Regions from separate parts of the Thiomonas sp. OC7 genome, predicted to be linked through region 2. Evidence: predicted binding sites of a transcription regulator. Region 2 holds the regulator's gene; the other holds the start of a gene.
What was found. The regulator sigma-54, encoded in region 2, starts transcription at its own class of promoters, with help from an activator protein. The targets are predictions, from matches to a motif close to TGGCANGNAANCTGCTTT.

Region 1: a site for sigma-54 is predicted at 4,134-4,151, ahead of BIO17B3_RS17235 (arsenate reductase (azurin) small subunit). Genes of this name have one in related genera too.

Annotation. Positions count from the first base shown of each region.
Region 1 is NZ_LR131953.1:3,579,638-3,585,596, forward strand. Features, by position in the region: gene BIO17B3_RS17215 (hypothetical protein) at 1-194, opposite strand, end outside; gene BIO17B3_RS17220 (sigma-54 dependent transcriptional regulator) at 200-1,540, opposite strand; gene BIO17B3_RS17225 (HAMP domain-containing sensor histidine kinase) at 1,612-3,108, opposite strand; gene BIO17B3_RS17230 (PhnD/SsuA/transferrin family substrate-binding protein) at 3,105-3,995, opposite strand; gene BIO17B3_RS17235 (arsenate reductase (azurin) small subunit) at 4,199-4,738, shown strand; gene BIO17B3_RS17240 (arsenate reductase (azurin) large subunit) at 4,766-5,959, shown strand, end outside.
Region 2 is NZ_LR131953.1:1,427,366-1,433,324, forward strand. Features, by position in the region: gene BIO17B3_RS06855 (CHAD domain-containing protein) at 1-535, shown strand, start outside; gene BIO17B3_RS06860 (hypothetical protein) at 521-1,342, opposite strand; gene BIO17B3_RS06865 (RNA polymerase factor sigma-54) at 1,463-2,977, opposite strand; gene lptB (LPS export ABC transporter ATP-binding protein) at 2,984-3,757, opposite strand; gene lptA (lipopolysaccharide transport periplasmic protein LptA) at 3,835-4,470, opposite strand; gene BIO17B3_RS06880 (thiol:disulfide interchange protein DsbA/DsbL) at 4,593-5,258, opposite strand; gene BIO17B3_RS06885 (SPOR domain-containing protein) at 5,294-5,920, opposite strand.

The sequences.
Region 1 (5,959 bases), 2.2 Mb from region 2:
CCATGATGCACGTAACGAAGATGATTGTTGTCCGGCGCGACTATCGAGGCCAGCCGCTCGTGGTGATGGTTCGCAACGGCCGGCCCTGGTTTGACCTCAAGGCCGTCTGTCTGGCGTTTGCAGGGCGATCGGGCATTGGTGCCGCCGATGTCGGCCAGCAGGCGGGGACAGGACTCAGGCGCGGCGGTGGGCATGGGGGTCAAGTGGCGATTTTGTAGCGCTTGAGCTTTTCCCATAAGGTCTTGCGGCTGATGCCGAGCAGTTCGGCGGTCTCGGCCATCTTGCCGCCGCGCTCGCTCACGGCCTGCGCGAGGTAGTCGCGCTCGGCCTGTGCCAGATAGTCGCCGAGCGGTACCGGCGCTTTGTGTGCATGCGGGGCGTGGCTCGGCGTGTTGCCCGAGCAGGGCAGGCCCGATTGTTCCCAGCGCACCCAGCAATCGGTGGCGAAGTGGTAGGCGCGATCGAGCACGGCGAAGAGTTCGCGCACATTGCCTTCCCAGGGCTGCACCTTGGCCCAGGCGACGAAGCGCGGGTCGAGGCGTTTGGATTGGCCGGTCTTGGCGTTGAGCGCCTCGACATGGCGATGCGCCAGCCAGGCGATGTCGTCGGCTCGCTCGCGCAGGGGCGTGAGGTGGATGGGCACGCCGCTGATGCGAAACAGCAGGTCCTGGCGGAAGGTTCCGGCGTCGACCATCTTGTCCAGCGGCTTGTGCGTGGCACACACCAGGCGCACCGAGACGTGCACGTTTTTTTCGCTGCCGATGCGGCGCACCTGCCCGTCCTGCAGCACGCGCAGCAGCTTGGCCTGTACGGCAAGCGGCATGTCGCCGATTTCGTCGAGGAACAGCACCCCGCCGTCGGCCTGTTCGAACACGCCGATGTGGCGCTTGTGCGCGCCGGTGAATGCGCCGCTCTCGTGACCGAACAGCTCGGATTCGAGCAGCCCGCCGTGAATCGCCGCGCAGTTGACGGCCACCATCGGCAACGCGCGCTTGCCCGCATGGTTGGCTGCCATGCGGGCGTGGATGTGCTGCGCCACCACTTCCTTGCCGGTGCCGGATTCTCCCTGGATCAATACGGGTAGGTCGAGCGCGGCGATGCGGTCGATCAGCCGCTCCAGCGCCTGCGCCGCAGGCGAGATGCCGAACCAGACATCGCTCGTCTGCACGCCGGGGAGCATCCATTCGCGGATGCGCTGCATCAGCGCGTCGACGTCGAAGGGCTTCTGGATGTAGTCCCACGCGCCTTCGCGTACCAAGCGCACGGCCTGCTCGACCGAGCCGTAACCCGTCATGAATACCAGCGGCGGACAGCAGCCGCCATAGCGCTGCATCATGGTGGCGAGCATGCTGCCGCCATCGCCGTCGGGCAGGCGAATGTCACTCAGCACCAGAGGATACAGGCGGGTCTGCAACGCGGCGCACGCCTCGGCGAGGTCGCGCACCCATTCGACGGTGTAATACTCCAGACGCAGGCGCTGCTGCAGCGATTCGCCCATGATGGGGTCGTCCTCGACGACCAGGACGGCGGGATCGGTCACGGCAATCTCCTCGGGTGGCCCTAGTTCATGGCCGGGCGCTATGCGACTATCGTATATCCGGATGTTCGTAATCATCGCCGCAGGGGGATGTCGATGGTCGCGGTGGTGACGCCGCCGGTGTGGGCAAGCTTGAGCGTGCCGCCGACGTCGCTCAGCAGGCGGCGGCTTTCCCACAGGCCGAAACCCGATCCTTCCGGGAAGCTCGTCGGCGCAATGTCCGAGAGCAAGGCGGCGGACGGCGCGGTGCCGCGGTTGCGCACCTGCACGCGCAGGGCATCGCCCAGCATGTCGACCTCGAGTTCGAGGGTCGAGCCGGGCTCGGCGGCGTGGCAGGCGTTGAGCAGGATGTTGAGCGTGGCCTGGCGCACCGGGCCGGCGGCCACGGGGATGCGCACGGGAATGTCGAACCGGGTCTGCAGTTCGATCCCGCGCTCATGCTGGCAAGGGCCGATCAGTTCGACCAGATCATGAAAGTCCTGCCGGGCCAGATCGCGCTCGGCCGGCCGGGTCTGCGCCAGCAGCGCCTGGGCGGTGTTGCGCAATTGCTCCAACCCGCGGTCGAGCAGGTCGAGTGTCTGGCGCGTCGTGTCGTCGTACTGGCCGAAGCGTTGCGCCGTGTGCAGGGCATTGAGCATGCCGCCGAGCGGGTTGTTGATCTCGTGCGCGGTCGCAGCGGCCAGCGCCCCCACGGCGGCGAGTTTTTCCGCGCGCTGGGCGCGTTCTGCTTGCTCCAGCAGCCGTGCGAAGGCTGCGGCGAGCGCGCCCACTTCGTCGCGCCGGGCCGCGAGTTCGGCGCTGATGCGGCGGGTGTCGTCGCCGTTGCGGCGCATCGATTCCTGCAGGCGCACCAGCGGGGCGAGCATGCGACGGGTGAGCATCCACACGATGGGCACGAACACGGCCACGGCCAAGAGGGTGATCGCGGTGATCCAGCGGGTCATCGAGCGCAGGCGCTGGCGGTACAGGGCGTCGCTCACCGCATAGACCAGGGTGCCGACCCCCGCGTCCGAATCGGCGCGCAGGGCACTGACGTAAATGCGCCAGTTGCCGCTTTGGATCGGGGGCGACAGCCCCGGATGGGTGCTTGCCACGCTCAAGGGCGAACTGACCTGCAGCGAACCCGGTGCCCACAGGGGTGTCCACACCGGCGGCCTGGCCGTGGGGAACAGCGTGGGGTCGGAGCTGGCGAACACCCGCCCGCCAGGGCCGATGAGCACCGCTATCGAGGCGCTGTGCGGCGGCGAATCGACCTGGTCGCCGGCGACGGAGGTCAGCGCCTCGTAGGCGGCCCAGACGTTGTCTTGTTGAATCAAGGTTGGCAGACTCTTGTTCCACGCTGCCATGGCCTGGAACGCGCCGGCGTCGACGTCCTCGATTAGATACTGCCGCGTCAGCAGACCCAGCCCCGCGGCCATCAGCAGCGCGGTGAGGGCGACCAGGGTTGCCGCGATCAAGGGCAGGCGCAGTAGCAGGGCGCCTTTCCAGGTGGCGCGCTCCTGCCGAGGCACCGCGTCCGGGCGCTGCGCCGTGTCGAGTGCGATCGCGAGGTCGTGTGATGCCGCGTTCATGCGGTTTCGTAAATGGCGGAAAGGGGAATCGGCGGATGCGTGCCGTCGAGAATCGCCGCGAGCTCGGCGATGCCGCCGAACCAGCTTTCCTGCGGCGCGAGGAAGTCTTCCAGATCCAGACTGCGCAGCAAGGCCCGGCCTTGCGCGTCGTCCTTGGCCGAGAGCAAGGCATGCTGCAGGCGCATGTGTAGCATGGGAACGAGGTTCTTGCGCGTGACGATGGGCGGAAAGCCGTAGCGCTGCGATTTGGCGACGATGCGCGTTTTCAACGCCGCCTGCGATTGGCGCCGGTTGAGCACCTCCCAGATGTAGCCGTCGACCGTGCCCGAATCGGCCAGGCCGCTTCCCACCGCCTCCACCACCTTGTGCAGCGAGTAGGTGTAGAAGGTGCCGCGGAAAAAGCTTTGCGGCGTCTGGCCGAGCGCGCGCAGCGCCACCACCGGCACCAGATAACCCGAGTTGGACAGCGGATCGTCGAACGCAAACACGTCGCCGCGCAGGTCGCGGATCGAGTGCGCCTGGGTGCGCCGCGCCGCAGCGATGAGGTAGCTCTGGTACCAAGGCTGCCCGTGCCAGCCGGGCTGTGCGCACAGCCGCACGAAACCCTTGGCCACGACATAGGGAAATCCGCAAATCCATGCCGCCTCCATTTCGTCCGAGCGCAGCGCTTCCAGGGCTTCCTGGTAGCTCGACTTCTGGATGATCTGCACCGGCCCGCCGAGCTGCACCTGCAGGAACTGCTGCCAGAGGTGGATCGCGCCGTCGTGCAGGAACACGTCGGTCACGCCGAAGCGGAACGGCGGCTTGCCGCTACGCGCAGGACTTTGCCCGAAAGCGCTGGATACGGCGCTGCAGGTCGCGGCGGCGAGAAGGGTTCGGCGGTGCATGGTGGCGTCCTCTGCGTTACGAAAACGAAACGCTCACGAACTGGCGCGTTACCCGGCGGTAACGCCATTGGCGGTGCGCGCCGTCGCCGTGAGACGCAAGTGCTTGATTCGGCACGATCACGGCGCTCGGGTCGAAGCTGGCACGTCCATTGCAAAAGCATGAAGCGCGATTGAGCGTTTCACAACAACCCCGAGGAGGCATCATGACCGAAAAAGTATCGCGTCGCATTTTTCTCAAAGTCGCCGGAACCAGCGTAGCAGGCGTGGGCGCTGCCGTCAGCCCGGTCGGCTCCGCAATGGCCGCAGGCGGTGACCAAGCTGCGATTCAGGCGGCAGCCGGCATGGCTGTGCTGCCCTACCCGAAAACCGCGGTGGGCAAGGCCAAGGCGATGCAGGCCAACACCCCGGTGTCGTTCAGCTACCCGGACGCCGATTCGCCCTGTGTGGCGATCAAGATGGGCCAGCGCGTGGCCGGCGGTGTTGGCCCGGACGGCGACATCGTCGCTTACAGCAATCTTTGCACCCACATGGGCTGCCCCTTGATGTACGACCCGGCCACGCAGCGTTTCAAGTGCCCCTGTCACTACAGCATGTTCGATCCCGAGAAGTCGGGTCAGATGATCTGCGGCCAGGCGACCGAAGATCTGCCGCAAATCCAACTCGAGTACGACCCGGCCTCCGACAGTGTTCGCGCCGTGGCCGTCACCGGCCTGATCTACGGCCGCCAGGCCAACGTGCTGTAAGCCCATCACCGTCAGGAGACGAACACCATGTCGCAATTCAAGGATCGTGTCGCGCTGCCGCCGGCAGATGCGCAAAAAACCAATTTGACCTGCCATTTCTGCATCGTGGGCTGTGGCTACCACGCCTACACCTGGGATGCCGACCGCGAGGGCGGGCGAGCGCCCCACCAGAACGCGCTGGGGCTTGATTTTCGCAAGCAGCTTCCGCCCTTCGCCACCATCATGACCCCGGCGATGACCAATGTCCTGACCGACAAGAACGGCAAGCGTAAAGCCGTCATGATCGTGCCTGACAAGGCCTGCGTCGTCAACCAGGGGCTGAGCTCAACCCGCGGGGGCAAAATGGCGTCCTACTTCTACAACGCAGATGGCCTCACCAAAGAGCGTCTGCTTCACCCCCGTGTCTACTATGGTGACCAATGGATGGACACCTCCTGGGACTACGCCCTCCAAGTTTATAGTGGCATGGTCAAAAAAATTCTGGACGAAGATGGTCCAGACGAAATCGCTGTGGCCATGTTTGATCACGGGGGCGCCGGTGGAGGTTTCGAGAACACCTGGGGCACCGGCAAGCTGATCTTCACCGGTATCCAGACCCCGACGGTACGCATCCATAACCGTCCGGCGTACAACTCCGAATGCTTCGGCAACCGTGACATGGGCATATTCGAGCTCAACAACAGCTACGAAGACGCCGAACTCGCCGACGTGATCTGGTCGATCGGCAACAACCCCTACGAGAACCAGACCAACTACTTCCTCGTGCACTGGCTGCCCAATCTGCAGGGCGGCACGGTGGACAAGAAGAAGAAAATGTTCCCCGGCGAACCGGTCGGTCCGGGCAAATTCATCTTCGTCGACCCGCGTCGCAATCCGTCGATTTCGATTTGTGAGGATCTGGCCAAGGATCAGGTTCTGCACTTGGCGATCAATCCTGGCAGCGATGGCGCCCTGTTCAATGGCTTGTTGACCTACATCGTCGATCAAGGCTGGATCAACAAGGACTTCATCGCCAAGCATACGGAAGGTTTCGAGGCCGCCGTCAAGGCCAACGCCATGTCGTTGGACGAGTGCAGTCGCATCACCGGCGTTCCGGTGGCGCAGATCAAGCAGGCTGCGGAGTGGAGCTACAAACCCAAGGCTCCGGGTAAGCAGCCACGCACCATGCATGCCTTCGAGAAAGGCATCATCTGTGGCAACAACAACTACGTCACTGAACAA
Region 2 (5,959 bases):
CTATCTGCGCAGCGCCCGCTTCGGCCGCGTGCTGCTGGCGCAGACGCGCTGGTCCGAGTGCTGGAGCGGCGGCCAGATCATTGCCGCCGAGACGTCCACCGAACAACTGGCCCGGCGACTTCTGCGCTTCCACCGCGACGACCTGCATTTGCACCCGCAGCGCTGGGCCGAACTGCTGGCCATCTGGGACAGCCTCGCCGCGACACCGATCGACGCCCCCTGGAGCGCGCTGCACGCCCTGCGCCTGCGCGCCAAGCAGTTGCGTTATGCGCTGGAATGGCTGGCCCCCTGGATCGGCCAGTCGCTGGGCGACGAAGGCAAAGCCTGGCTCAAACTCACCAGCGCCCTGCAAACCGACCTAGGCAAAGCGCTCGACACCTACCGGCTGGCGCGTTGGATGATCAGCGACCCAACCACTCCGCCGTCACAGCCCAACGCGTTCAGCGAACAGGCCATGCGCGATGCCTTCAAGCAGGCCCGCACCGGCTTGCAGCGCGCGCTCCAAGCCGCCCGCGGGAAGTCAGGAGAGCGTTGAACTTGCGGTTGAACCTGGGCTTGAACTTCTCTGCAACTGGTCCCGCCGTGTCGCAGTGAGGTAAATCACCAGGGCCAGAATCGCAACCAGGAACAGGGCACTGGTGCCCATGGTTCCCAGACCGAGCCCTCCTTCGGAACCGGGTTTGGACAACCAGTCGCCCAAGGTCGCACCCAGCGGGCGGGTGAGGATGTAAGCGATCCAGAACGTGGTCACGGCACTGGCCTTGAAGAGGTAGTAGGCCGCTGCCGTCAGCGCAATGGCGCCGCCAAACAGCAAGGCCGACAAGGCATAGCCGAGTTGCAGCCGCTCGGCGGCCAGATCGCCTCCGGCAGTACCCAGCGCAAAGGTGAACAGAATCGTCGCCCAGTAAAACCCTTCTCGTTTTGGCGTGGCAATGCTGTGGATGGACAGGTCACGCTCGCTGCCCCACCAGATCGCAAACGTCGCCAGCAAGGCCACCGCAAACAAGGCGGTGCTCACCGGCAGCGGCACGCCCAACTGATCGGTCAGATTGTCGGTCAGCAAGGTGCCCACCACGCTGATGAGCGTCACCGTCAACCAGTAAAGCCAGGGAACGTAACGGCTGGCGCGCATCTGCGCCGCCAGCACACCGATGAACAAGAGGGTCATCACCGCGCTGGTGGCGACCAGGCCCAGATGCAGATCCACCGCCAGATAGTCTGCGGCGGTTTCGCCCACCGTGGTGGCCATGATTTTGATCAGCCAGAAGTAAAGCGTGATGACGACCGGAACCTTGACCGCCAGCGCCCAACCGGGCTGCGCGGCTTTTACTGCGTTTTGCATGATGAACTCCCTGAATACCGTTTGCGTTGTTGTGGCGTCGCGTGCGGCGCGACCCCGGCATTCTGGAGAGGACGACTTAGCGCAAGGTGAGCGACTGGCTCCGCTTGCGGCTGCGGGCCCTTAGCCGCTCTTGCGCAGATTCGCCGGGGCGATGCGCAGCGCTTCGCGGTATTTGGCCACGGTGCGCCGCGCCACCTGCACGCCTTGCTGCGTGAGGCGTTCGGCGAGTTCGCTGTCCGACAGGGGTTTGGCGCTGTCTTCTTCAGCCACCAGGCGGCGGATGAGTTCGCGTACCGCGGTGGATGAGGTGTTACCCCCGGCCTCGGTGCTCAGGCCAGAGCCGAAAAAATACTTCAGCTCGACAGTGCCGAAGGGCGTGAGCATGAATTTCTGCGTGGTCACGCGCGAGATGGTCGATTCGTGCAGGCCGAGCTCGTCGGCAATTTCGCGCAGCACCATGGGCCGCATGGCCACGGGGCCGAAGTCGAAAAAACGCTGCTGGCGCTCGACGATGGTCTGCGACACGCGCTGAATGGTCTCGAAACGCTGCTGCACGTTTTTCACGAACCAGCGCGCCTCCTGAAGCTGTCCCTGCATGGCGCCGCCGCTGTCGCGTGCGCGGCGCATGGCGTCGGCATAGATCTGGTTCACGCGTAGCCGGGGCATGACCTCGGGGTTGAGCTGCGCCATCCAGCCTTGCGGGGTCTTGCGGGCGATGACATCGGGGGTCACGGCCTGCGCGGCATCGCGGCGGAAGGCGCTGCCTGGATGGGGGTCGAGTTGGGCGATGCGTTGCTGCGCCATGCGCAGCGCGGCTTCATCGGCTTCGAGCTGGCGTTCGAGCTTGCGCCAGTCGCGCTTGGCCAGCAGATCGAGATGACCGCCGCGGCAAATCTGCAGGGCAAGTTCGCGCACGGGACAAGACGCCTGACGCTGAAGCTGCAGGCAAAGACAGTCGGGCAAATCGTGGGCGGCAACACCGGCCGGGTCGAAGCTCTGAATCAGGCGCATGGCCGTGGTCAGCGCATCGGCCAGGTCTTCGAGCTGCTCGGCGTCTGCCGCGGGGGCGAGGGCCTGCGCCAGTTCCAGCGGGGTGTCAGGCAGGTAGCCGTCGTCGTCGAGCGAGTCGATGATGGCTTCTGCAGCCGCGCGGTCGGTGGGGCTCAGCGCAAGCCCGGCAAACTGACCGCGCAGGTGGTCGCGCAGATCGATGTGTTCGGAGGCGATGTCGAGCGCGCTGAATTCGTCGTCGTCACCCCCGCTGGCGGACTGGCCTGAGCTGACCCAGGAGTCGGCATCGGCATCGGTATCCGCACCGTGATCGGTTTCGCCGCTGCTGGCCGTCCAGTCCTGCGTGTCGAGTTGCAACTCAGCGGCGGGCTCGGCGGCTGCGTCATGCCCTTCGACCGATGTCTGAGACGGGTCGAGCGCCAAAGGCGGTGGCGACTCGGATGTCGGCGCGGCAGCGGGCGCCTCCTGCTCATCTTCAGGTTCGAGGAAGGGATTAGATTCGAGCAGGCCCTCGATTTCCTGCGTGAGTTCGAGGGTGGAGAGTTGCAGCAGCCGGATGGACTGCTGCAACTGCGGCGTGAGTGCGAGATGCTGGGACAGGCGCAGGTTCAGCGACGGCTTCATCGCGGCTTACATGCGGAAGTTTTCGCCGAGGTACACCTTGCGTACCGCGGGGTTGTCGATGATGGATTGCGGATCGCCCTGCGCCAGCACCTGCCCTTCGCTGATGATGCAGGCCCGGTCGCAGATGCCTAGCGTTTCACGCACATTGTGGTCGGTGATCAGCACGCCGATGCCCTGCTCTTTCAGGAACTGCACGATGCGCTGAATCTCGATGACCGCAATCGGATCGATGCCGGCAAACGGCTCGTCGAGCAGGATGAAGCGCGGTTGCGTGGCCAGCGCGCGGGCGATTTCCACCCGCCGCCGCTCGCCGCCCGAAAGCGCGGGGGCGGGGCTGTCGCGCAGATGTTCGACGTGCAGTTCGCGCAGCAGATGATCTTCGCGTTCGCGGATTTCGGCCTTGCCCAGGCGGCGCCCTTGCGCGTCGCGCTGCAACTCCAGCACCGCCCTCACGTTCTCGGCCACCGTCATGCGGCGGAAGATCGACGCTTCCTGCGGCAGATACGACAGCCCCATGCGCGCACGGCGATGCATCGGAGAATCGCTCACGTCCTGGCCGTCGATGTGGATGCTCCCCGCATCGGGTCGCACCAGGCCGACGATCATGTAGAACGACGTGGTCTTGCCCGCGCCGTTCGGCCCCAGCAGGCCGACCACCTCGCCGCAGCGCACGCTGAAGCTGACGTCGCGCACCACCTGCCGACCGGCATAGCGTTTCTGCAAATGCTGAACGTCGAGCTCGGGGCCGGTGGCCGCGCGGGACGACGGAGTTGAAGGCACGCGCGCGGCTTCCGCCGGGGCGACGGGCTCCAGGCCACCCCGCACCACGGTCTGCCCAGCGGAATGCGGCTGGACGCTCAAGGTTGCGTCCCCAGCTTCGGGGCGACTTTGAGCGCGGGAGGCGATTTGGGCGCCGTCGGCGCGGACGGGGCGGCGGGCTGCGGCGTCAACATCACCCGCACCCGCCCTCCAGGATTGGTGGCCGTGGCGCCCTGCGCACCGCCTTCGACGGTGAACACATCGGTGATCTGGTTGTAGGCAATCACATTGCCCTGGCTGCGGTCGGCCAGCTTGCCGTCGATCAGTCGGCTGAGCATGGCCTGGCCACGCAGCGTCACTACATCGGTCTTGCCGTCGTATTCGATGCGCTGCGCGGCGCCGTCCATGGTTTGCGTGGGCTGGCCGGGCGCGGTATCGAGTTGTTGCTGGAAGGTAGCCAACTGGCCCGGCGCGGCGATCGCCGTCGCGTACTGATAGCCGTCCGGCGCCTGGCGCACATCGACCGTGGCGGCGCGCAGCACCAGAGAACCCTTGGTGACAACCACGTTGCCGGTGAACACACTGGTCTGGTGCACGTCGTCGTAGCGCATGGCGTCGGCCTCGATGTGAATCGGGTGGTTCCGGTCGGTCTGCGCCGCAAGCACGGGCAGCGCCAAGCTCGGCGCACACAGCAGGGTCAACAACAGGATTCGGGCCACTCGTTTCATCGGCATGGGTTTTGCTTTAGTCGGGCCATTCTAGGGCCAGTTCAGGCGATTTCGCAGCAATTTTGCGGGGCTCAAAAAACACTGCCCGCGGTCTGCGGGCAGTGTTGAGATGTGACAGGGCGACGCGCTTACTTCTTCTCCGCCTGCACCTTCTTGATCAGGTAGTCCACGACCTCGAGCACCTTCTTGTTGTTGTTGGCTTCAGGCAGCGCCGCAGAAGTGGTGTAAGTGCCCTGAACCGCCATGGTCGGCACCCCGCTGATCTGATAGTCCGTCACCATTTGCGTGGCCTGCCGGACTTGCGCATTCACGCCGAACGAGTTGTAGGCATCCAGGAACGCTTTTTTGGGAATGCCCTGCTGTGCCAGCCAGTTGGCCATCTGATCGGCCGTGCCCAGAGGAATGTGCTGTTTGTGGATGGCGTTGAAAATCTTGGCCTGCATCGCATCGTCGAGCTTGCCCAGCGCCTTCAGTGCGTAGTAGAGGTGCTGTTGCGGCACGAACTGGGGAGAAAAAGCGACGGGCACGCGCTCGAGCACCACTCCGGCGGGCAGTTTTTTCTGCCAGGCTTCGAGCAGGGGGTCGAAGTCGGCGCAGTGCGGGCAGTCGTACCAGAAAAACTCGTACACCACGATTTTGTCCGACGGGCTTACCGGCTGCGGCACAGCCAGGCGGTTGTAGGCAAAACCCTCGTTGAAGGGGCTGCTCTTAGCGGGCGTCTGCGCCTGCGCGCCCGCAGCAAGAAAGCCCATTGAAAACACCATGAACACCACGGTAAGCCAGCGTTGAAACATGAGTCGTCCTTTGGTTTGAAGATCTGAATAGGGTTTTATGAACCGGTGCGCATCAGGGCGGTTTGAACCCCGTTATCGCCCAGAAGTTTCTGCGTCTGCTCGGCTTGCTGCGCCGAGGTGAATGGCCCCACTCGAACGCGATAGAGGGTGCGCCCGTTGACAACGCGCTCATCCACATGCGCTTCCTGACCGATCAGAGCCACCTTGGCGCGCTGACGCTCGGCGTCTTCGCGCGTGCTGTACGCCCCGACCTGCAGCACATACTGCACGGGGCCTTGGGCGGCCGGTTTGGTTGGGGCGGCCGGGGTTGTCGCGCCTCCCGTCGTCGGCGCGAGTGCCGCCTGTGAGGCCCCCGCAGCGGGCTGCCCCAGTTTGGCCAGCGCCTGAGGAGACAGCGGCTTGCTCGCCACCGTCACGGGCATGGAACCGCTGCCCGCAGGCGGCGCTGCGGTTGCGCCGCTCAAGCCCTGATTGGGATTCCAGTTGCTGGCCCCGGAAGCCGCACTGGCGGGACGCTCCTGGAATCGATTCATGAAGGGCAGCGGCGCCTTGGTGATGTAGAGGGCAACGCCGAGTGCGATACCCAGGCCGATGACCAGGCCGACGATCAGGCCGATCACGGTGCCGCCGAACTGGCCGCGAAGTGTGGTGCGTTTAGACATGGAAGACAGGAGTGTGCGTTGTCGATGGAGCCCTGCGGA